DNA from 3 places in the Kitasatospora sp. NPDC056076 genome. Region 2 is predicted to be linked to each of the others. Evidence: riboswitches for the same ligand, from Rfam matches in the RefSeq annotation. Region 2 holds a riboswitch; each other region holds the start of a gene.
The links. A riboswitch is a leader RNA that binds a small molecule or an ion and turns the genes downstream of it on or off. The one in region 2 is predicted to bind cyclic di-AMP.

Region 1 (6,633 bases), on a different contig from region 2:
GGCGAGGGCAGTTCCGCGCCGTCGAAGTGCCGCTCGGTCAGCCGCACGCAGCCGATGTCCACCGAGCGCGCCGCCTGGACCCGCGCCCCGCCGAGCACGAACTCGGTGGAGCCGCCGCCCAGGTCGAAGACCAGGTAGGGGGCGGGGAAGGGCCCGCCGGCCAGCTCCTTGGTGGCTCCGACGAAGGACAGGTGCGCCTCCTCCTCGCCGCTCACCACCTCCGGCTCGACGCCCAGGATGTCGCGCACGCCCTTGACGTACTCGTCGCTGTTCTCGGCGTCCCGGGAGGCGCTGGTGGCGACGAAGCGGGTGCGCTCCGGGCCGACGCCGAAGCCCGCGATGACCTCCCGGTACTCGCGGCAGGCGGCGAAGGTGCGCTCCAGCGCGTCCGGGTGCAGCCGGCCGGTGCGGTCCACGCCCTGGCCCAGCCGGTTGATGATCATGCGGCGGTCGAGGTCGGTGATCTCGCCCGTCTCCGGGTCCAGGTCGGCGACCAGCAGCCGGATCGAGTTGGTGCCGCAGTCGATCGCGGCCACGCGGGTCGTGCTCACTCGGACTCCTGCTCCGCCGTCGCGTCCTGCCCCGCCGTGCCGTCCTCGGCGGCGCGCTTCTTCGCGGCCCGCTCGGCGGTCTTCTGCTGCTTGGCCGCGATCACGGCCTCGTGGTCCTGGTCCTTGGCGCGGTTGCGCAGCACCCGGTCACCGGCCGCCTCGACCTCCGCCGGGGAGACGCACGGGCCCTTGGCCCACCAGTCCTCCAGCATGCCGATCGCCTCGTCGCCGAGCGGGTTGACGCCCTCTCCGGCCGCCAGCGAGTGGCCGACCAGCACGTGCAGGCACTTCACCCGGTCCGGCATGCCGCCGGCGCTCGGGAAGCCCTCCAGCACCTCGATCGCGTCGCGCCGGGCGATGTAGTCCTCGTGCGCCTTCTGGTAGGCGGCGGCCAGCTCCGGGTCCTCGGCGAGCCGGGCCGTCTGGTCCTTCATCACGCCCTCCGCCTCCAGGGTGCCGATCAGCGAGGCGGCCTTGGGGCAGGTCAGGTAGTACAGCGTCGGGAACGGCGTGCCGTCCGGCAGCCGGGGGGCCGTCTCCACGACGTCGGGGTTGCCGCAGGGGCAGCGGTGCGCCACACCGCGCAGGCCGCGCGGCACCCGGCCGAGCTGGGCGGCGATGGCCGCGACGTCGGCGTCGGAGACGGCGGGGTGGTTCTCAGTGGTCATGGGGGGTGGGGTCTCCAACGGAGGACGGGGGGAGCGGACGGGGTGCGGCGGGGGCCAGCGCGACGGTGTCGGCGGCGTCCACCGAGTCCCAGATGCTGGTGTACCAGGGCTTGTCGGCCTTCGCCGGGCCGGCGGCCGCGTCGGCGGCGGCGGTGGCCGAACCGGCCGGCGCGGAGGGCCGGGCGGCCGGACCGGCCGGGTCCACCGCGATGTACGGGGTCTCCCCCGGCACCGCGTAGTGCAGCCGGGCGCGGGCCTGCGCCTTGACGTACTCCGGGTCCTGCCAGCGCGCCTTGTCCCGGCGCAGCTGGTCGACCTGCTGGCGCGCGTGGTCGGCCTTCGCCCGCTGGGCGGAGATCTCGGCGCGCTGGGAGATGAACTGCCGCGTGGGGTAGGCCAGGATCGCCACCAGCGAGCAGAGCACCAGGACGAGGACGGTCGCCCGGCTCGTGAACCGAGGCCGGGCCGCCAAGCCCGGGATCCTCCAGCCAGCCATCTCCCGTATCCCCTCCTGGTCGCGACGGTGCCCCGCCGTCCACCCTACGGGGTGAGCGGCGGGGCACCGGTCAGGCGTGCGCTACCGGGGGCCTCGGGCCCCCGGATCAGGGCCGGACGCCGCCCGGCCCGGGCGCGCTCAGCCCTCGTGCTTGAACCGCGGGAAGGCGCCGCGGCCGGCGTACTCGGCGGCGTCGTCGAGGATCTCCTCGATGCGCAGCAGCTGGTTGTACTTGGCGACGCGCTCGGAGCGGGCCGGGGCACCGGTCTTGATCTGGCCGCAGTTGGTGGCGACGGCCAGGTCGGCGATGGTGACGTCCTCGGTCTCGCCGGAGCGGTGCGACATCATGCAGCGGTAGCCGTTGCGCTGGGCCAGCTCGACGGCGTCCAGGGTCTCGGTCAGCGAGCCGATCTGGTTCACCTTCACCAGCAGCGCGTTGGCGGTGCCGGTCTCGATGCCCTTGGCCAGGCGGGCCGGGTTGGTGACGAACAGGTCGTCGCCGACCAGCTGGACCTTGTCGCCCAGCTTGACGGTCATGGCCTTCCAGCCGTCCCAGTCCGACTCGTCCAGCGGGTCCTCGATGGAGACCAGCGGGTAGGAGGCGACCAGCTCGGCGTAGTACTCGATGAGCTCGGCGGCCGACAGGGCCTTGCCCTCGAACTGGTAGGCACCGTCCTGGAAGAACTCGGAGGCGGCGACGTCCAGGGCCAGCGCGATGTCGCGGCCGGGCACGTAGCCGGCCTTCTGGATGGCCTCGGTGATGAGGTCCAGGGCCTCGCGGTTGCTGTCCAGGTTCGGCGCGAAGCCGCCCTCGTCGCCGAGGCCGGTGGACAGGCCGCGCTCCTTCAGCACGCCCTTGAGGGTGTGGTAGACCTCGACGCCCCAGCGGACGGCCTCGGAGAAGGACTCCGCGCCGATCGGAGCGATCATGAACTCCTGGATGTCGACGTTGGAGTCCGCGTGCGAGCCGCCGTTGAGGATGTTCATCATCGGGACCGGCAGGACGTGGGCGTTCGGGCCGCCCAGGTAGCGGAACAGCGGCAGGTCGCTGGCCTCGGAGGCGGCGTGCGCGACGGCCAGCGAGACGCCCAGGATGGCGTTGGCGCCGAGCGAGGACTTGTCCGGGGTGGCGTCCAGGTCGAGCATGGCCTGGTCGATCAGGCGCTGCTCAGTGGCGTCGTAGCCGACCAGCTCCGGGCCGATCTGCTCGATGACGGCCAGGACGGCCTTCTCCACGCCCTTGCCGAAGTAGCGGTTCTTGTCGCCGTCGCGCAGTTCGAGCGCCTCGAAGGCGCCGGTCGAGGCACCCGACGGAACAGCGGCACGACCCGTGCTGCCGTCGTCGAGGCCGACCTCGACCTCGACCGTGGGGTTGCCGCGGGAGTCGAGGATTTCACGGGCTACGACGACATCGATGGACGGCACGAAGCATCTCCTTGCGGAAGCAGGGTCCGGCGGCGGGTGGTGCTGTCGGCCGGACGATTGCGGAGTCGTTACGACCAGAGCCTAACCGCCCGGGCTCCCGGGGCCACCTCGGCCCGGGCTGCGTCTCACCGTGTGGCCCGGCTACCCACCGGTAGTTCACCTGCTCGTCCCGGTGCGTCCCACCGGGGCGTCCATCGGGGCCGGCGAACGCGGACGTAGGGGGCCGCCGGGCGCGGCCCCCTACGTGTCCAGCGTGTCGTTCGCCGTGGAACGGTCCGGCTCAGCCCAGGTGCAGGACCTGGCCGGGCACGATCATGTCCGGGTTGCCGCCGACCGTGGTGCGGTTGCCGTCGTAGAGCGCCTGCCAGCCGCCGGACACGCCCTGGGCGGTGGCGATGCCCGACAGGGTGTCACCGTCCCGGACGGTGTAGTCGTGGCCGGTCGTGGCGGCCGGGGCCTGCGCGGCCCTCGGGGCGGCGTGCTTGGGGGCGTACTGCTGCGCCGACGGGGCGGCGGGCTGCTCGACCTGCTTCGGCGCGGCGTGCTTCGGCGCGTACTGCTGGACCGGCTTCGGCTGGGCGGGCTTGGCGGCGGCCTTGGGGGCCTGCTGCTTGGGTGCCTGCTTCTGGGCCTGCTGCTTCTGCGGCTTGGCGTCCGAGGAGGTGTCCACCTCGGCCGGGGCGCCGCCCTTGCTCAGGCCCGCCTTCTGGGAGCAGACCGGCCAGGCGCCGGGGCCCTGCGAGGCGAGGACCTTCTCGGCGACGGCAATCTGCTGCCCCTTGCTGGCCTGGTTGGCCTGCGCCGCGTACGCGGTGCCGCCGTACGCCTTCCAGGTGCTGGGGGTGAACTGGAGGCCGCCGGAGAAGCCGTTGCCGGTGTTGATGCTCCAGTTGCCGCCGCTCTCGCACTGGGCGACGGAGTCCCAGACGGAGGCCGGGGCGGCGGAGGCGCCGGTGGCGGAGAGGAGCGGCAGTGCGAGTCCGACGCCGGCCACACCGGCGACGGCGATGGCCTTCTCGGCCTGGGTGCGACGGCGATGACGGCCGGTTCCAACGAACAGCATGAAGGTCCCTCTCCGCACGCCTGCGAGGTGAGCTGTCGGGTTCGGACCGGGAGGTGGCCCGGCCGCCGTCTGCGGAATCGATTCCGCGCGGGCGGCTTCACCCCGAGCCGTGGAGGAACGGCAACAAACCTGGTTCCCCCGCCCCTGCCCAGGGTTCTGGTCGGTTTCCCGTGACGCGGCGGGCAGGATTCGGCGTCCGCGCACGAGGTCCGCAGCTGCGAACTCCACGGAGACTAGACAGATCCTCAGACGAATCACAAGCTCATATCACCGACATCACACAAGAATTACGGCCCGTGTTCGATCGCCTACCAACGGCGGGGCTTTGTCCGGTTTGATGAGCGTTCATACCACCGCCGGTGGCCGGTTCCGGATGCTTCGTCAGCGTGTCGTGGCCTCAGGACGACTGTGCGGCGACCGGGGCTCCGGACTGAATTCGACCGGAAGTTCGCGCAATCCACGCATGATCAGGCCACCCCGCCAGCGCAGATTCTCCGGGCTTTCGGCCAGCCGCAGATCCGGCAGCCGGGAAAGCAGCGTGGCCAGCGCGGACCGCCCCTCCAGCCGGGCCAGCGGGGCTCCGATGCAGTAGTGGATGCCGTGCCCGAACCCCAGGTGCGGGTTGTCGCTCCGGGCCAGGTCGAGGGTGTTCTCGTCGGAGAACCTGGCCGGATCGCGGTCCGCCGCCGCCAGCACCACCAGCACCGGGTCCCCGACCGGGATCTCCACCCCGCCGATGGTCAGCGGAGCGGTCGCGAACCGCCAGGTCGCCAGCTCCACCGGCCCGTCGTAGCGCAGGAGTTCCTCGATCCCGGTCTCCAGCAGCGCGGTCTCGCCGCGGGCCACCGACTCCTGCAGCAGGGCCCGCTGCCCGGGATTGCGCAGCAGCGCGTACGTCCCGTTGCCGATCAGGTTCACCGTCGTCTCGAACCCGGCGAAGAGGAGGATGAAGGCCATCGCGGCGGCCTCGTTCTCGGTCAGGTGCTCGCCGTGGTCGCTCGCCCGGATCAGGCCGGAGATCAGGTCGTCCCCGAGGTCCGCCCGCTTGCGGTGGATCAGCTCCAGCAGGTACGCCCGCATCCGCTTCACCGCCCGCCCCACGCCGCCGCGTTGGCCGCCCCCGTGCCGGATCATCATTCCGGCCCAGTCCCGGAAGTCGTCCTGGTCCTCGGAGGGAACGCCGAGCATGTCGCAGATCGCGTAGATGGGGAGCGGGAACGCGAACTCGTGGATCAGGTCCGCCGAACCGCGCTGCGCGAAGCCGTCGATCAGCCGGTCGGTGAGCTGCTGCACCCGCGGCTCGAACTCCGCCACCCGGCGCGGCGTGAACGCCTTCGACACCAGGCGGCGCAGCCGGGTGTGGTCCGGCGGGTCGATGTTCAGCAGGTGGGTCATCAGGTCCGCCTGCCGCTCCCCCGGGATGCCCACCCGGCCGGTGCGGTGCGCCTGCCCGCTGTGGTGCGCCGGGTTCTTCGAGAGCCGGCCGTCCGCGAGCGCCTGCCGGGCGTCCGCGTAGCGCGTCACCAGCCAGGCCTCCACCCCGCTCGGCAGCGTGGTGCGGTGCACCGGGGCGTGCTCGCGCAGCCAGGCGTAGGCGGGGTACGGGTCGGCGGCGAACTCCCAGGTGAAGAGCTGCGGGTCGGGCTGGGCGGCGGGCTGGGCGCCCTCGGGCTGAGCTGGCATGGGTCGACCGTAACCGCTGGACCGGAGGGGCCCGGACCACCGGCGCACGCGCCCCCGCGGCCGGCCGGAGGCCACCGCCGCGCGAACCGTCCGTGACCGGCGCGCGAGCGGAACGCCGACACTCCGTGGACGGCCCGTGGACGGTGCGTGGACGGGCCTTGGCCAGCTCTTGGCCGGGCGGCAGGCGTGAGCCTGGTCACCTGAGGGGTAATCCCTGTTGCGGAGGGTCAGGACCTGCCTACGATCCTCCGAAGTACGCGCGGGCGCCGGTGCGGTGTCGCCCGCAGGGAGGAGCTGGACCAATGACGGTCAGCGGAGCAGTCGTCGTCATCGCGGTACTCGCGGGCGGTTCGGGGGCCGACCTCGCCCGCCGGTTCACCGCGGCCGGCACCGCCGGGATGCTGATCGCCGACACCCACGTCGGCATCGCCGAGGACCTCGCCTCCGAACTCGACCGGCCGGGCTGCCCCGTGGTCGGCGTCTCCGGCGACATCCGCCGGCCCAGCGACGTCGCCGCGCTGGTCGACACCGCCGAGAAGCACTTCGGTCCGATCGACCTCTTCTGCGTGGCGGGGCCGAGGGGCGAGCGGATCGTCTCCCTCGCCGACCTGCCCGCCCACCTCGACCTGGAGCGCCTCGCCGAACTGGTCGTCCTGATCGGCGAGGCGATCGGCGAGCTCGTCCCGCCGCAGCGGTGCGCCACCGAGCGCACGGCGACGGCGGCCTGAGCCGACCCGCCACCGAGGT
Region 2 (6,633 bases):
AACGGCGAGGCCATGGTGACGCTGTTGCGGTCCGGGAGGATGTAGTGCTCGCCGGCGTCGCGGAAGTTCTTGACGATCGAGAACAGGTAGTCCCAGCGCCCGGCGTTGAGGCCGGCCGCGTGGTCGCGCAGCTCGTAGAGGATCTCGTCCATCTCGAAGGCCGCGGTGATGGTCTCGATCAGCACGGTGGCCCGGACGGTGCCGTGCGGGATGCCCAACTCGGCCTGGGCGTGGGTGAACACGTCGTTCCAGAGCCGGGCCTCGAGGTGGCTCTCGGTCTTCGGCAGGTAGAAGTACGGGCCGGAGTTGGGGTCCTCGGCGCCCTTGGCGATGAGCCGGGCCGCGTTGTGGAAGAAGTACAGGCCGAAGTCGACGAACGCGCCGGCCACCGGGACGCCGTCGACCAGCAGGTGGTTCTCGTCCAGGTGCCAGCCGCGCGGGCGGACCACGACGGTGGCGAGTTCGGCGGCGGGCTTGAGGGCGTAGGCCTTGCCGGCCGAGCTGGTGAAGTCGATCCGGCCCTCGAAGGCGTCGATCAGGTTGACCTGGCCGCTGACCACGTTCTCCCAGGTCGGGGAGGTGGCGTCCTCGAAGTCGGCGAGCCAGATCCTCGCCCCGGAGTTGAGCGCGTTGATGACCATCTTGCGGTCGGTGGGCCCGGTGATCTCGACCCGGCGGTCCCGGAGGGCGCGCGGCGCCTCGGCGACCTTCCAGTCGCCGGCCCGGACGTCGGCGGTCTCGGGGAGGAAGTCCAGCGTGCCGGTGCGGGCGATCTCCGCGCGTCGGCTCTTCCGCCTCGCCAGGAGCTCCTGTCGACGGCCCTCGAAGGCGCGATGGAGGCCCACGACGAAGGCGACCGCCTCCGGGGTGAGCACCTCCTCGGCCCGATGGACGCGCGGTCCGGCGACAGTGACGACCGGAGCGGCGGGGGAGGCGCCGACGGGCCCCTGAGCTGCAGCCATGAGCAGGACACTCCTAAGACGGTTGAGCCTGGCGAAGGGAGCTCCGGTGGGAACTTCCTCGGGAACTTCCTCGATCGTTACCCGCCTGTCGGCGGGTTCGATTCTGTAAGGTGGAGACTAGTTTCCGCGATACAGAATTTCAACGGTTTGTTGAAGAGGTCGCCGGGACTCTACTCCTCCCCGACAGCGAAGGGAACGCCGGTGGTTGCGACCCCCGACACAGCATCGACGACAGGCGCCGACCGCGCGAGCGGCGGCGTGCAGTCCGTCGAGCGCGCCTTCCAACTCCTGGAGGCGCTGGCCGACTCGGGCGGCGTGGCCACCCTCAGTGAGCTCTCCACCAGCTCCGGCCTCCCGATGCCGACCATCCACCGACTGGTTCGTACCCTCGTCCAGCAGGGCTATGTCCGCCAGGACACCGCCCGCCGCTACACCCTCGGCCCCCGGCTGATCCGGCTCGGCGAGACCGCCGGCCGCCTGCTCGGCAGCTGGGCCCGCCCGTACCTGGCCGAACTCATGGAGGCCACCGGCGAGACCGCCAACCTCGCGGTACTGGAGGGCGGCGAGGTGGTGTACGTCGGGCAGGTGCAGTCGCGGCGCTCGATGCGGATGTTCACCGAGGTCGGCCGGCGGGTGCAGCCGCACTGCACCGGCGTCGGCAAGGCGCTGCTCGCCCAGCTCCCCGAGGACGAGGCGCGCGCGGTCCTGGGCCCCAACCCGCTGCCCGCCCACACCGAGTACACCCTCACCGACCCGCAGGAGCTGATGGACCAGCTCGCCGAGGCGCGCGAGCGCGGGTACGTGGTGGACGACCAGGAGCAGGAGATCGGCGTCCGCTGCATCGCGCTCGCCGTCCCGGGCGCGCCGACGCCCACCGCGCTCTCCGTCTCCGGCCCGGAGGCCCGGATCCGGGCGCTGGAGGAGCAGGCGGGGGCGTCCGCACTGGTGCCGGTGATGCACCAGATCGCGGCCCGGCTGGGGCAGGTCCTGGCACCCTGACGCTCCGTCAACCGCCTTGACCGGCAAGAGCGATCGGGCCATGACCGGTGCCCCCGCCGTTCGAGTGGCGGTGGGCGAGTTGCGGCGCCCTCGCGGCGGCGGCTCGGACACCCTGGTGCGGACGCGGCCCGCGACGGTGCGGGCCGCCGGAGCACGGGAACAGGGTGAGCGGCGTGGAGCAGCACGGAGTACGGGGCGGCGCGGGGCGCAGGAGGTTCGGCCGGGCCGGATTGCTGGCGGCGGTGACGGCGGGCTGCGCGGTGGCCGCGCTGGCCGCCGGGCCCTCCTGGGCGGTGCGGCACCCGGTGCCGCGTCCGGATCTGGGGACCGTCGCGCCGGGGGCGCCCGAGGCGTCCACTCTGCCCGCCGTGGTCGCCAAGACGTCCCGCTCCCACCTGGAGGTGGTCCGGATCGACCCGGATCCGGCCCCGCCCGGCGGCGCCACCACCATCCACGCCTTCGTGGCCAATCTCGGCCCGGACACCACCGCCTCACCGCTCACGATCACGGTCACCCTGCCGGACGGGGTGACCCCGGAGGGCCCGTACTACCCCGAGGACTGTGCGGTCGTCTCGCGCGGCAGGCAGGTGCGCTGCGTGTTCGGTCCCGGGCTGCCGGACGGGCGCAGCGTGACCGCCCTCGTCCCGGTCCGGCTCTCCGACAACCTGCCGCTCGGGGTTCTGGAGGGCGGCTCGGTCGAGGTGCGCAGCGCGGACGACCCGGGCGGCAGGGGCCACCGGGAGGAGTTCGACATCAGGGTCGTCGAGACGGCGGGCGACTGACGGACCGGATCGCCCCACCGGTCACCGGCCGTCCGGCGAGCGGCTGCCGGACCTCCGTTGACCGATGGGGCGGGCTCGTGGTTACCGGTAGACGTGGTTACCGGTAGACGCGGACGTAGTCGGCGGCCATGGTGATCGGGGCGTTCCCCTGCGGCGCCGGGTGGTACTTGCCGGCGCTCACCGAGAGGTTGAGGATCAGGTACGCCGAGAAGTTGGCTCCGACGCCCTTGCCGTCCGAGAACACCTTGACGCCGTTGACGTACCAGTCCACCGAGTTGGCGCCGTAGTAGGTGCCGATGGTCACCCACTGGTCGGTGCCGATGGCGCCCGCGTCGGTGTAGTAGTCGGGGTTGCCGGGGTTGACGTGGTTGGTCAGCTCCAGCAGGTTCGGGTTGTCGGGGTGGTACTCGAAGGAGTCGATCTCCCCGTTGCCGTTCTTCCAGGTCCACAGGGCGGGCCAGGCGCCGGTGCCGGCGGGCAGCTTGACCCGGGTCTCGGCGTAGTCGCCGGTCTTGACCTGGAAGCCCTCGGCGGAGCCCTCGGTGGTCAGGAAGCCGGTGTTCCAGGACTGCTTGCCGTTCTCCAGCGTCGGCCCGCCCGGGGTGGCGGTGAAGGTGGCGACGCCGTTCGCGACGGTGACGTTGTTCTTGTTCAGCCAGTCGAGCTTGTTGTCGTCCGGGTTGTGGTTCCCGTACTTGTACGAGGTGCTCTTGTCGCCGACCCAGCGCTGGCCCCAGTTGATCGGGCTGTTGAACTCGTCGGACCAGGTCAGCGACTTGCCGGCGATCAGGGAGGACGGCGCCGGGGTCGTCGGGGTGGCCGTGGCGGTGGGGGTCGGCGTCGCGGTCGGCGTCGCGGTCGGGCTCGCGGTGGGGGACGCGGTCGCGGTGGGCTTCGCCGTCGGGCTCGCGGTCGCGGTCGGAGTCGCGGTGGGCTTCGCCGTCGGGGTCGCCGTCGGGGACGGGGCCGGCGTGGGCGTACCCGTGGCCGAGACCACCAGCTGCTGCGAGGGCAGGTTGTGCCAGGCGCCGCCGAGGTCCTGCCAGAAGCCGAACTGGGTGTACGTCCCGGCGGCCAGGGTGCGGGCGGCGCTGGTGTAGGTGAGTCCGCCGGGGCAGATCTGCACGTTGCTCGCGTTGCCCGGGAAGTCCAGGTTGGTGCCGCGCGCGTCACGGACGCCGACGCCGACGGTCTTGGCGGTGAAGCAGGACGAGGAGTGCAGGGCCAGCGAGGCGGTGCCGGCCCTGCCGGCGACCATGGTGGCCGGGGCGAGCCGGTCCTGGGTGACGGTCGGGCCGGTGGCGGCCTGGGCGCCGGAGACGGACGGCAGACCGAGCAGGCCGGCGCCGGTGATGGCGAGCGCCCCGGTCGTGGCGAGGGCGGCGTTGCGGCCGCGGCGGGACGGACGGGCGTGGCGGGGCGCGCGACGGCGCCGGGCAGGCTGGTGCATGGGGGTCCTCTGCCACGCCTGCGAGGTGAGCTGTCGGATTCGGGCTGCAGTTGCCCGGCCGCCTGTGGAGCGGCTTCACCCCTAGCCACGCCCCGCACGCTGGTGCGTACGGGCCGGGCGCTGACCTTGGTTCCCCCGCTCCCGTCCGCTGTGGTGCTCGGGTACTCGCCGGCGGGTGGACGGGACTCGGCGTCCCGGCGGCGGGGTCCGCGACAGCGGACGACGACTGCAGGCTAGGCAGGCCGTCCGTGGACGGACAACCTCATGGGGCCGGTTGTCGCGCAGCTCACAGTGGTGTCGATCAACGACGCTGCGTGGCGGCCGAGTTGATCAATGGAGCCGACGCCAACCCGCGGCCCCGCTGGGCCCCCCGGGCTGCCGGTCACACACGGTGCGCGGTGCCGCGGTGGCGGACCGTGCGTGACCGCCGTGGCGTGGAGCCGCCCGAGTCCGCCCCATCGGATAAATTGGAGCCCTGGGATTTTCCGCGGTGCACAAGAGCACCGGCCGGAGCCGTACGACCCGTCCCCCGTTCCAGAGAAGAGGTTCCGCCCCACCATGACCGCGCCCCTGCCCGCCTTCGCCGGCCGTACCTACGTCTTCCGGGCCGACAACGGCGCGGCCTTCCGCAACTCCTACTCGGCCGACGGCACCCGGCTGCGCTGGGAGGGCCTCGGTGAGTCGGCGGGCCAGTGGGAGGACGTGCGACTGCACGTCGCCGAGGTCGCGCCGGAGATCTACTTCATCAGCTGGACGGAACAGAGCGGGATCACCGTCAGTCACGTGATGGACCTCAACGCGCTGACCGTACGGGCCTTCTGGACCTTCGAGGGCGAGGGCGGCCGGGTCGGCCAGCTGCACACCGGGACGCTGGAACGGGTCGCCTGACCGGCGCCGGAACGCACCGAACCCCCGGGAGCCGAGGCTTCCGGGGGTTCGGTGCGTTCCGCGGGCGGCGCCGTCAGACGGTCTGGCCCGGGTGGCCCGGCTGGTTCGGGACCTTGAGGTGCTGGGACAGCCACTCCAGCGAGGACGGCAGCAGGGCGCTCCAGGTCTCGAAGTTGTGGCCGCCGTTCTCGAGCATGCTGTAGGAGACCTTCATCGGGCTCCTCGCGGCGTCGATGAACGCCTCGGTGTCGTGCTTGTAGTTGCCGTCGCCCTTCTTGGTGCCGGCCAGCAGCACGGAGACGTCCGGCTGCGGCAGGTTCTTCAACCGCCACATCAGGTCGGCCTCGTCGCGGCGCTGCTTGCTGCCGCCGAAGAGGTCGCCGGTGGTCGGGTCGTCGGCCGCCTCGTAGTACCCGGACAGGGACACGGCGGTCGGGAAGACGTCCGGGTGGCGCATGGCCAGCTTGAGCGCGCAGTAGCCGCCGGTGGAGTTGCCCATGAAGGCCCAGGCCCGGGGGTCGGCCGAGACCCGGTAGCTGGCCTGGATCGCCGACGGGACGTCCTTGGTGAAGTACGTGTCGGACTGGGCGCCGCCCGGGATGTCCTCGCACTCGGTGTCCTGCGGCAGGGCGGGCGAGGGACGCATCAGGACCATGACGGTCGGCTGCATCCGGCCCTCCTGCAGCAGCTTGAGCGCGGCGCCCGGGTAGTTGAAGCGGGTGATCAGGTTCTCGGCGATTCCTGGGAATCCGGTGCTGACGATCACGGCCGGGAACTGCTTCTGCGCGTACTCGGGCTGGAAGTACTGCGGCGGCAGGTAGACGAAGCCCTCGGTCGACAGCCGGCTCTCCTTGCCGTCGATCCGGACCTTGCGGATCTCGCCGGACTGGCTGGGCTCACGGCCCATCGCGCCGCCGCCCTTGACCGACGCCTGGCCTATGGTCTCGACCAGCAGTCGGCCGGAGGCGTCCGCCTTGTTGTGGATGACGACCGGGCCGGTGCTGCCCGTGCCCATCAGGTCGTCCCAACTGCTGTAGAAGGCGAAGTAGTTGTTTGCCACCAGCCCGAGCGCGGCGAGCACCGCCAGCTGAGTCGCGAGCAGCGCGCCGATGCGGCCGAGCACCGCCTGCCAGCTCTTCCGGGCGAGTCTGGGCCAGAGCCAGACCGTGCCGACCATCACCACGACCGCCATCAGCACGGCCAGTGCCAGCACCTTGTGGCTCGTCAGACCCATGTTCCAGTTGCTCCCACGCCTCGAACTCCCGCCCCCTCCACTCAGGGACATCCGAGGAGGTCACCCCGGTTCCCCCACCGGGGCGCGCGCACCAACCCTAGCGGGAGCTGGGAGGAAGCTGATCGGGGGCTGTGGGCAAGCGGCGAACAGATGACAGATTTCAACTTTCAGATAACAGATGACAGCGAACGGATAACAGATAACAGATTTCGAAAGTTGTTCTCTGTCATCTGTTCGCCGCTATCTGTTATCCGTCATCCGGCTGCTGTCATCCGTCCGCTGTCATCCGCTCACCGCTGGGTCGCCACTCCCCCGCCG
Region 3 (6,633 bases), on a different contig from region 2:
AGATCGGCCTCCTCGCCGAGGCGTCCGCCTGATCCTGCCGATCGGTAGAGCCGCGCCTTTCGGCTGCCCCGGTCGTCCCCGCCGGGCTCCTTCTCGACCGGCCTCGCACGAGAAGTCGATAGGGCCGACTTCTGGCGCGCCCACCAATGCCGCAGCACTTCTCCGCCCCCGAGGCCCGCGGCGGGTCGCCCTGTAGGCCCCTGCCTACGAGGTGCTGCGCAGGAGTCAGCCTGTTCACCCCCGGCCGCGCCGGCCCAGCCGGCAACTTCGCCTCGCCAGGAGTCGGCCAGGTCGACTTCCTGTGCGCTTCCCCGGCCCAGCTGGCAGCTTCGCGCCACTGGAAGTCGGCCAGCTCGCCTTCCAATGTGTGGCCCAGGCTCTGCCCCGGGGGGCTTCTGCGGTGGGGTTCCGTGGGGGCGGCAAGCGCAGGAAGTCGGCCCGCCCGACTTCTGGCGCGCCCGCCGACGCCGCCGCGTTCCCCTGTGGCCCGAGGCGCGCGTGGCCGTTCGCCTGGTAGGCCCCTGTCTACGTGGTGTTGCGCAGGAAGTCGGCCAGGTCGACTTCCTGCGCACTACTCCGGCCCCGCGGGTTGGTCGATGGGCCGGCGGCCGTTGCCCGCTCAGGTCGACCGATCCGCAGCCCGCGCCGCTGGAAGTCGGCCGGGCCGACTTCCAGCGCGCGGTCCGGGCTCCGCTCCGGCGGGCTTCTGCGGTGCGGTTTCGCGGGGTTGCGGTCGCGAGAAGTCGGCCGACCGGCAGCCCCGCCGCACCAGAAGTCGGCCGGGCCGACTTCCTGCGCCGCTCAGGTGCTGTGCGGGTGGGGGTGGGCCCGGGGTGGTCAGGCGGGGGTGGCGGTGCCGGGCCAGGTGTGGAGGGCGGTGGTGAGGGTGGTGATGAGGCGGTCGTGGGTGGTGGTGAGGTCCTCGGCGAGTTGGAAGGCGCCGGCGATGGAGAGGGAGGCGAAGCCGTGGGCGAGGGAGCGGACGGTGCGGGCGGCGTGGATGGCTTCGGGGCCGTCGAGGCCGTAGCCGCGGAGGACGGCGATGATGACGCCGACGAGCCGGGTGGCGGCGCGGGTGAGGTCGTCGTCGGGCTGGGGTGCCTGGGGGAGGGCGGCGTAGCGGTGGGGGTGCGCGGTGGCGTAGGCCTGGTAGGCGCGCAGGACGGCGGTGACGGCGTCGTCCCCGCTGCGGCCGACGGCGGCGTCCGCGAGCCGGTCGGCGAGCTCCTCGGTGACCCGGACGGCGATGAGGCGCCGCAGTTCGCCGAGTCCGCCGCTGACGTGCTTGTACAGCGAGGGGGTGGCGACGCCGGCCCGGGTGGCGACGGAGGCGAGGGTGAGGGCTTCACCGCCCTGGTCGTCGATGAGGGCGAGGGCGTGGTCGACGACCTGGTCGGGGGTCAGTCCTACGCGGGGCATGGCTTCGTTTCTCCGTACGGGCGGGGGGTTCAGGCGAGTTCGGCGAGGAAGGGCAGCAGGGCGTCGGCGACGGCCTGCGGGTTGTCGGCCATCGGGTAGTGCCCGGACCCGTCGATCATCACCTTGCGGGCGCCGAGCTTCTCGGCCTGGAGGTCGGCGACGGCCTCGGGCTTCGGGAAGTCGGGGTCCTTGCTGCCCATGAGGACGAGGGCCGGGCAGCGGACGGCCGCGCACCAGCCGACGGGTGCGGAGTCGCCGGTGACGTGGCCGCGGGTGGCGGTGCGCCGGCCGGGGGTGCGCAGGGCGGCGACGAGTCCGTCGACGTAGCCGTCGAGGTCGGCGGGGCGGGGGCCGGGGTAGGCCATCTTGCGCAGGTAGAAGCCCCAGACGCCGGGCCACCGGACCATGGCGGCGCCCATGACGACCATGACGCCCTGCATGAGGGCGTTGGCCCGGTGTTCGACGAAGGCGTCGATCAGGGCGATCCCGGCGACCCGCTGGGGTGCGTCGCCGGCGACCTTGACGACCGTCGCCCCGGTGTAGGACTGCCCGACCAGGACGGCCCGTTCGATGCCGAGGTGGTCGAGCAGGGCGAGGACGTCGGTGGCGACGGCGGCGGGGCCGTAGTCGTCCCAGACGATCGAGGAGTCGCCGAAGCCGCGCAGGTCCATGGTGACGACCCGGTGGCCGGCGGCGGTGAGCAGCGGGTGCAGGTGCCGGTAGGCGCGGCGGGAGTCGAGCATTCCGGGGAGGAGGACGACGGGGGTGCCGTCGCCCTGCCGGGTGTCGTCGTAGGCGAGGCGGCCGCCGGGGACGTCGAGGTACTGGGTGCTCGGGGTGCTGGTGCCGTTCATGGTGGCCTCCGCCGACTCGCTCGTTTCTGCCTGTAGCCATAAAGCTAAGGCTAATAGCCTTAGCCGTCAAGCGTCCGGCCGGTACCGGGGGCGCTCTTCCGTTCACGCCCCCTCGACCCGGAAGGGGTCGTGCTCGCTGAGCAGCTTCTCCAGCCGGGCCTGGTCGACCCGGGCGACGGTGTCCGAGGACTCCTGCCGGTCCCGGACCACCTTGGCCAGCGTGAACGAGGAGGTGACGGTGTAGAGGAGGCCGATCCCGAGGAAGGCCCGGGTCCAGCCGCCGACCGGCAGGTAGGCGATCCCGGCGGCGAGGGCGGTGCCGGAGAGGGCGAAGGAGAGGACGGCCTGGACGAAGTACGCGGCCGTGGTCCGTGACTGCATCGGTGTGCTCATGGCGCCAGGATGCGGCGGGGCGGCCGGGTCGCACATGAGTAGGAGTACTCAGATGGACCGGGTGGCTGAGGGGTCGTTCGTTGACGTCCGATCACCTGTTCCCCAGCGGCCCCGAGCGGATGGCTTGGAATCGGAGCGTCCTAGGATTAACGTCTGATAACGCAGCGCGGTCGTCAATGCCGTACCCAGACGGCACCGTGCGCCGTCGCCTAATCCCACCGACCGGCCTCCGGGCAGGTCAGGGAGCCGGGGAACCACGTTCCTTGGGGTGAATCGGCGGGGCTCCGGCCCGGCCGTAGGAGACCTTCCTGCTCCGAACCCGTCAGCTAACCCGGTAGGCGCGAAGGAAGGAAAGGAGCGCGCCTCCGTGGCGTCGACGCACACCCCGGCACACCCGGCCGGCCCCGCAGCCGGTACCCAGCTCCTCGACCACCCCGGCCCGCACGGCGCCGAGCCCCGCGACGGCGGGTCCGCCGGACCGGCCGAGCCGTTCGCCCCGGAGGCCGAGGCCAACCGCCACCGGATGCCGCGTCAGACCCGCGGCGCCTCCCCGCTGCTCGGCGTCACCGCCGTCGCCGCCACCCTGGGCGCCACCGGCTTCGCCTCCGCGACCCCGGCCGCCGCGCCCGCCGTCGAGGCCCCGGACGAGACGGTCGCCCTGGCCGCCGACCCAGGCCTCGCGCTCGCCGCCCGGATCCAGCAGCAGGCCGACAGCCAGCGCACCGCCGCCGAGGAGGGCGCCCGGGTCCAGGCCGCCCAGGAGGCCGAGGCCAAGGCCGCCGCCAAGGAGGCGGAGGCCAAGCGTGCCGCCGAGGAGGCCGAGCGGGCCAAGGCCGCCGCCCTCACCCTGCCGGTGAAGGACTACGACCTCTCCGCCCACTACGGCCAGAGCGCCCGCTACTGGGCCCACCTGCACACCGGCCTGGACTTCGCGGCCGACACCGGCACCGCGGTCTACGCCGTCGGCCAGGGCACCGTCACCTCGGCCGGCTGGTCCGGCTCGTACGGCTACCGGATCGTCGAGACCCTGCCCGACGGCACCGAGATCTGGTACTGCCACCTCTCCTCGATCATCAAGGGCTCCGGCAAGGTCACCGCCGGCCAGCAGATCGGCAAGGTCGGCGCGACCGGCAACGTCACCGGCCCGCACCTGCACCTGGAGGTCCGCCCCGGCGGCGGCGCCCCGGTCGACCCGGAGACCTGGCTCCAGCAGCGCGGCCTCACCCCGTAGGACCGACGGACGTGGCAGGGCCCCGGCGGCGCACGCCCGGGGCCCTGCCACGTCGGCTCACTGCTGCTCCTGCTCCTGAGGCTCCTCCGACCCCTCCGGCTGCTCCTGCTCCTCCGCGGGCAGCTGCGCCAGGTAGGCGTCGATCTCGGCCGCCCCCGGCTCCGGCGCGAGCTCCGGGAACTCCTCCACCAGCAGGCGCGGCAGTCCGGGCACCGTCCATTCGCCGAGCAGGTCGAGCGCCGCCTCGGCCGCCGCCGCCTCGAACTCCTCGAAGCCACCGGTCAGTTCGTCCGGCATCGGGCGCCCCAGCGCGTTCAGCTCGGCCAGGTTGCGGTAGCTGCGCCGCATCAGGCCCTGCTCCAGCAGCAGCCGCGCGCCGTCGGTGGCCATGCCGACGGACAGCACCCGGCCCGGCCCCCAGCCCTGCTCGTCCGGTTCGTCCAGCCAGCCGGTCGTCGTCAGCGCCTCGTACCCGGCCAGCCGCTGCTCCTCGTCGAGCGCGGCGAAGCCCGCCAGCCAGTCCCGGACGGCCGCCGGGTCCGTCACGTCCACCCCGTGGGCGTGCAGCAGCACCGCGTACAGCCGGGGCCAGGTCACCAGGTCGGCGCGGTGCAGCAGCCCGGCCGCGACCTCGCCCTGCCACTCGGCCTCGGCGTGCAGCCGCTCCTGGCGCTTGGCGTTGAGCCGCTTCGCGGCCCGCTGGTGGTCGACCAGCAGCCGTACGGCTTCGCCGTAGGCGAGCGGGTCCTGCTCCGGCGCGGGTTGGACGTAGAGGTGGAGCCGCTCGTACAGCAGGTGCTCCACCTCGTCGGAGGTGAGTTCGGGCCAGCCGTCGTGCATCCTGCCCCCGCCCAGCTCCAGCAGCGCCAGCACCGCGCGCAGCGGCGCTTCGGCCACCGGCGCGCGGTCCTGGCCGGCCGCCCAGGCGAGCAGGTCGGCGGCCCTGGTGCGCGGGGCGAGCCGCAGGTCTTCGTCGTTCATGTTCCGAACGGTAGCCGCCGGACGCGGGTAGGGTCGGCAGCCATGGTCCCCGTACGCCTCACCGGCCCCAGACTCGCCCTCCGCGAGTACCGCCACACCCCGGAGGAAGTGGACGCGCTGCACGCGCTGTACGGCGACCCGGAGGTGACCCGCTACCTCCCCTTCGAGCCGCGCGACCGCGAGACCTGCGCCGACCAGATCGAGCTCTACCTGGAGGAGGCGATGGCCGAGGAGCGGGGCGTCTACCGGCTCGCCGTCGTCCGGCGCGAGGACGCCGGGGACACCGGGGACCCGGAGGACGCGCTGCCGGTCGCGCACGCCGCCCTCACCCTCGGCGAGTACCGCTCGGCCCGCCTCGGCTACGTGCTGAGCCGCCCGGTGTGGGGCCGCGGCTACGCGGGCGAGATCACCGGACTGCTCTGCGAGCTCTCCTTCGGGGCGCTCGGCCTGCACCGGCTGGCCGCCCGGGTCGACGTGGAGAACACGGCCTCGGCCAAGGTGCTCACCCGACTCGGCTTCCGGCTGGAGGGGCACGTCCGGCACGACCTGTACAAGGGCGGCGCCTGGCGCGACTCGTACCGCTACGCGCTGCTCGCCGACGAGTGGTCCGGCCCGCCCGCGCCGCGCCCGGGAGCCGGGCAGGGGCGCGAGGCCGGGCAGGGGGGTTAACCCCACCCCCGATCCGCCGGTCGGCCCGATACCCACCGGGCCCCGCCTCGGCCAGACTTGACCACGTCAGCGAGTACGGAAGACCACGACAACGAGGGGCCGGGGACCGGGAGATGAGCAGCAGCGGCAGCACGCTGGGTCAGGGGTGGGACGCCGCGGGCGGTTACGGCGACGACGGGGCCCGTCCGGCCCGGGCCCGCCGCACCGAGGAGCCGCCCGGCTTCTGGCGGGCGCCGTTCTCCGGGCACTACTACCGCGAGGTCGGTTACGCGCTCACCGGGCTGCCGGTCGCGATCGTCGGCTTCGTCGTCGCGATCGTCCTGTTCTGCCTCGGCGTCGGCACCTTCGTCACCGTCCTCGGCCTGCCGGTGCTGGCCGCCCTGACCAGCACCGCCCGGGGCCTCGGCCGGGCCGAGCGGGCCCGGGTGCGCGGGATGCTCGCGCTGGACGTGCCCGGCCCGGCGCCGGTGCAGCAGGTGCGCCCGGGCAGCTGGGGCTCGATCACCGCACGGCTGGCCGACGGGGCGGGCTGGAAGGCCGCGCTGTACCAGCTGGTGATGTTCCCCTGGGCGGTGTTCAGCTTCTGCCTCACGCTGACGTTCCTGCTGCTCGGCTGGGCGATGGCGCTCTACCCGCTCTACCACTGGGTCTTCCCGCGCTACACCTCCTGGCACGGGTACCAGCTGTTCGACTTCACCGACAGCCACCACGTCCGGCACGCCTACTACGTGGAGGGCACCTGGCAGATCGCCGCGTTCTCGGCGATCGGGGTCCTGCTGATCTTCCTCACCGCGCGGCTGGTCCGCGGCCTGACCAACGTCAACCGGGCCGCCACCCGGGGGCTGCTCGGCCGCTGAGGCCCGGCCCGCTCGCTCCCGGCCCGCTCCCTGACGCGCCGCTTCCTGACGCTCCGCCCCCGTCTCTGCCCCGCCCTGCCTCTGTCTTGCCTCCGCCCCGCCCGTGCTCCGGACGCCTTCCGGATGCGGGTGGGGCGGCCCCGTGTTCGGATGGCCGGGTGGCGACCGCCCCCACCCCCGTGCCGGCCCCGGACGTCCTGGTCACCTCCCGTCCGCTGGACGAGTACTG

Region 1: another riboswitch for cyclic di-AMP. It lies ahead of ACFC1T_RS06840 (transglycosylase family protein); the one in region 2 lies ahead of ACFC1T_RS23130 (hypothetical protein).
Region 3: another riboswitch for cyclic di-AMP. It lies ahead of ACFC1T_RS28075 (M23 family metallopeptidase); the one in region 2 lies ahead of ACFC1T_RS23130 (hypothetical protein).

The regions. Positions count from the first base shown of each region.
Region 1 covers NZ_JBHJWG010000006.1:10,200-16,832, reverse strand. Annotated here, with positions in the region: gene ACFC1T_RS06860 (exopolyphosphatase) at 1-551, opposite strand, end outside; partial or broken gene ACFC1T_RS06855 (DUF501 domain-containing protein) at 701-1,237, opposite strand; gene ACFC1T_RS06850 (septum formation initiator family protein) at 1,209-1,691, opposite strand; gene eno (phosphopyruvate hydratase) at 1,854-3,140, opposite strand; gene ACFC1T_RS06840 (transglycosylase family protein) at 3,421-4,203, opposite strand; cyclic di-AMP (ydaO/yuaA leader) riboswitch at 4,205-4,375, opposite strand; gene ACFC1T_RS06835 (cytochrome P450) at 4,585-5,886, opposite strand; gene ACFC1T_RS06830 (SDR family NAD(P)-dependent oxidoreductase) at 6,189-6,614, shown strand.
Region 2 covers NZ_JBHJWG010000028.1:76,647-83,279, reverse strand. Annotated here, with positions in the region: gene aceB (malate synthase A) at 1-962, opposite strand, end outside; gene ACFC1T_RS23140 (IclR family transcriptional regulator) at 1,164-1,961, shown strand; gene ACFC1T_RS23135 (hypothetical protein) at 2,135-2,743, shown strand; gene ACFC1T_RS23130 (hypothetical protein) at 2,841-4,193, opposite strand; cyclic di-AMP (ydaO/yuaA leader) riboswitch at 4,201-4,308, opposite strand; gene ACFC1T_RS23125 (MoaF N-terminal domain-containing protein) at 4,752-5,081, shown strand; gene ACFC1T_RS23120 (alpha/beta hydrolase) at 5,155-6,315, opposite strand; gene ACFC1T_RS23115 (TetR/AcrR family transcriptional regulator) at 6,584-6,633, opposite strand, start outside.
Region 3 covers NZ_JBHJWG010000039.1:54,984-61,616, forward strand. Annotated here, with positions in the region: gene ACFC1T_RS28060 (TetR/AcrR family transcriptional regulator) at 838-1,419, opposite strand; gene ACFC1T_RS28065 (alpha/beta fold hydrolase) at 1,449-2,273, opposite strand; gene ACFC1T_RS28070 (YiaA/YiaB family inner membrane protein) at 2,376-2,666, opposite strand; cyclic di-AMP (ydaO/yuaA leader) riboswitch at 2,863-3,021, shown strand; gene ACFC1T_RS28075 (M23 family metallopeptidase) at 3,034-3,897, shown strand; gene ACFC1T_RS28080 (hypothetical protein) at 3,955-4,878, opposite strand; gene ACFC1T_RS28085 (GNAT family N-acetyltransferase) at 4,921-5,547, shown strand; gene ACFC1T_RS28090 (sensor domain-containing protein) at 5,661-6,404, shown strand; gene ACFC1T_RS28095 (hypothetical protein) at 6,563-6,633, shown strand, end outside.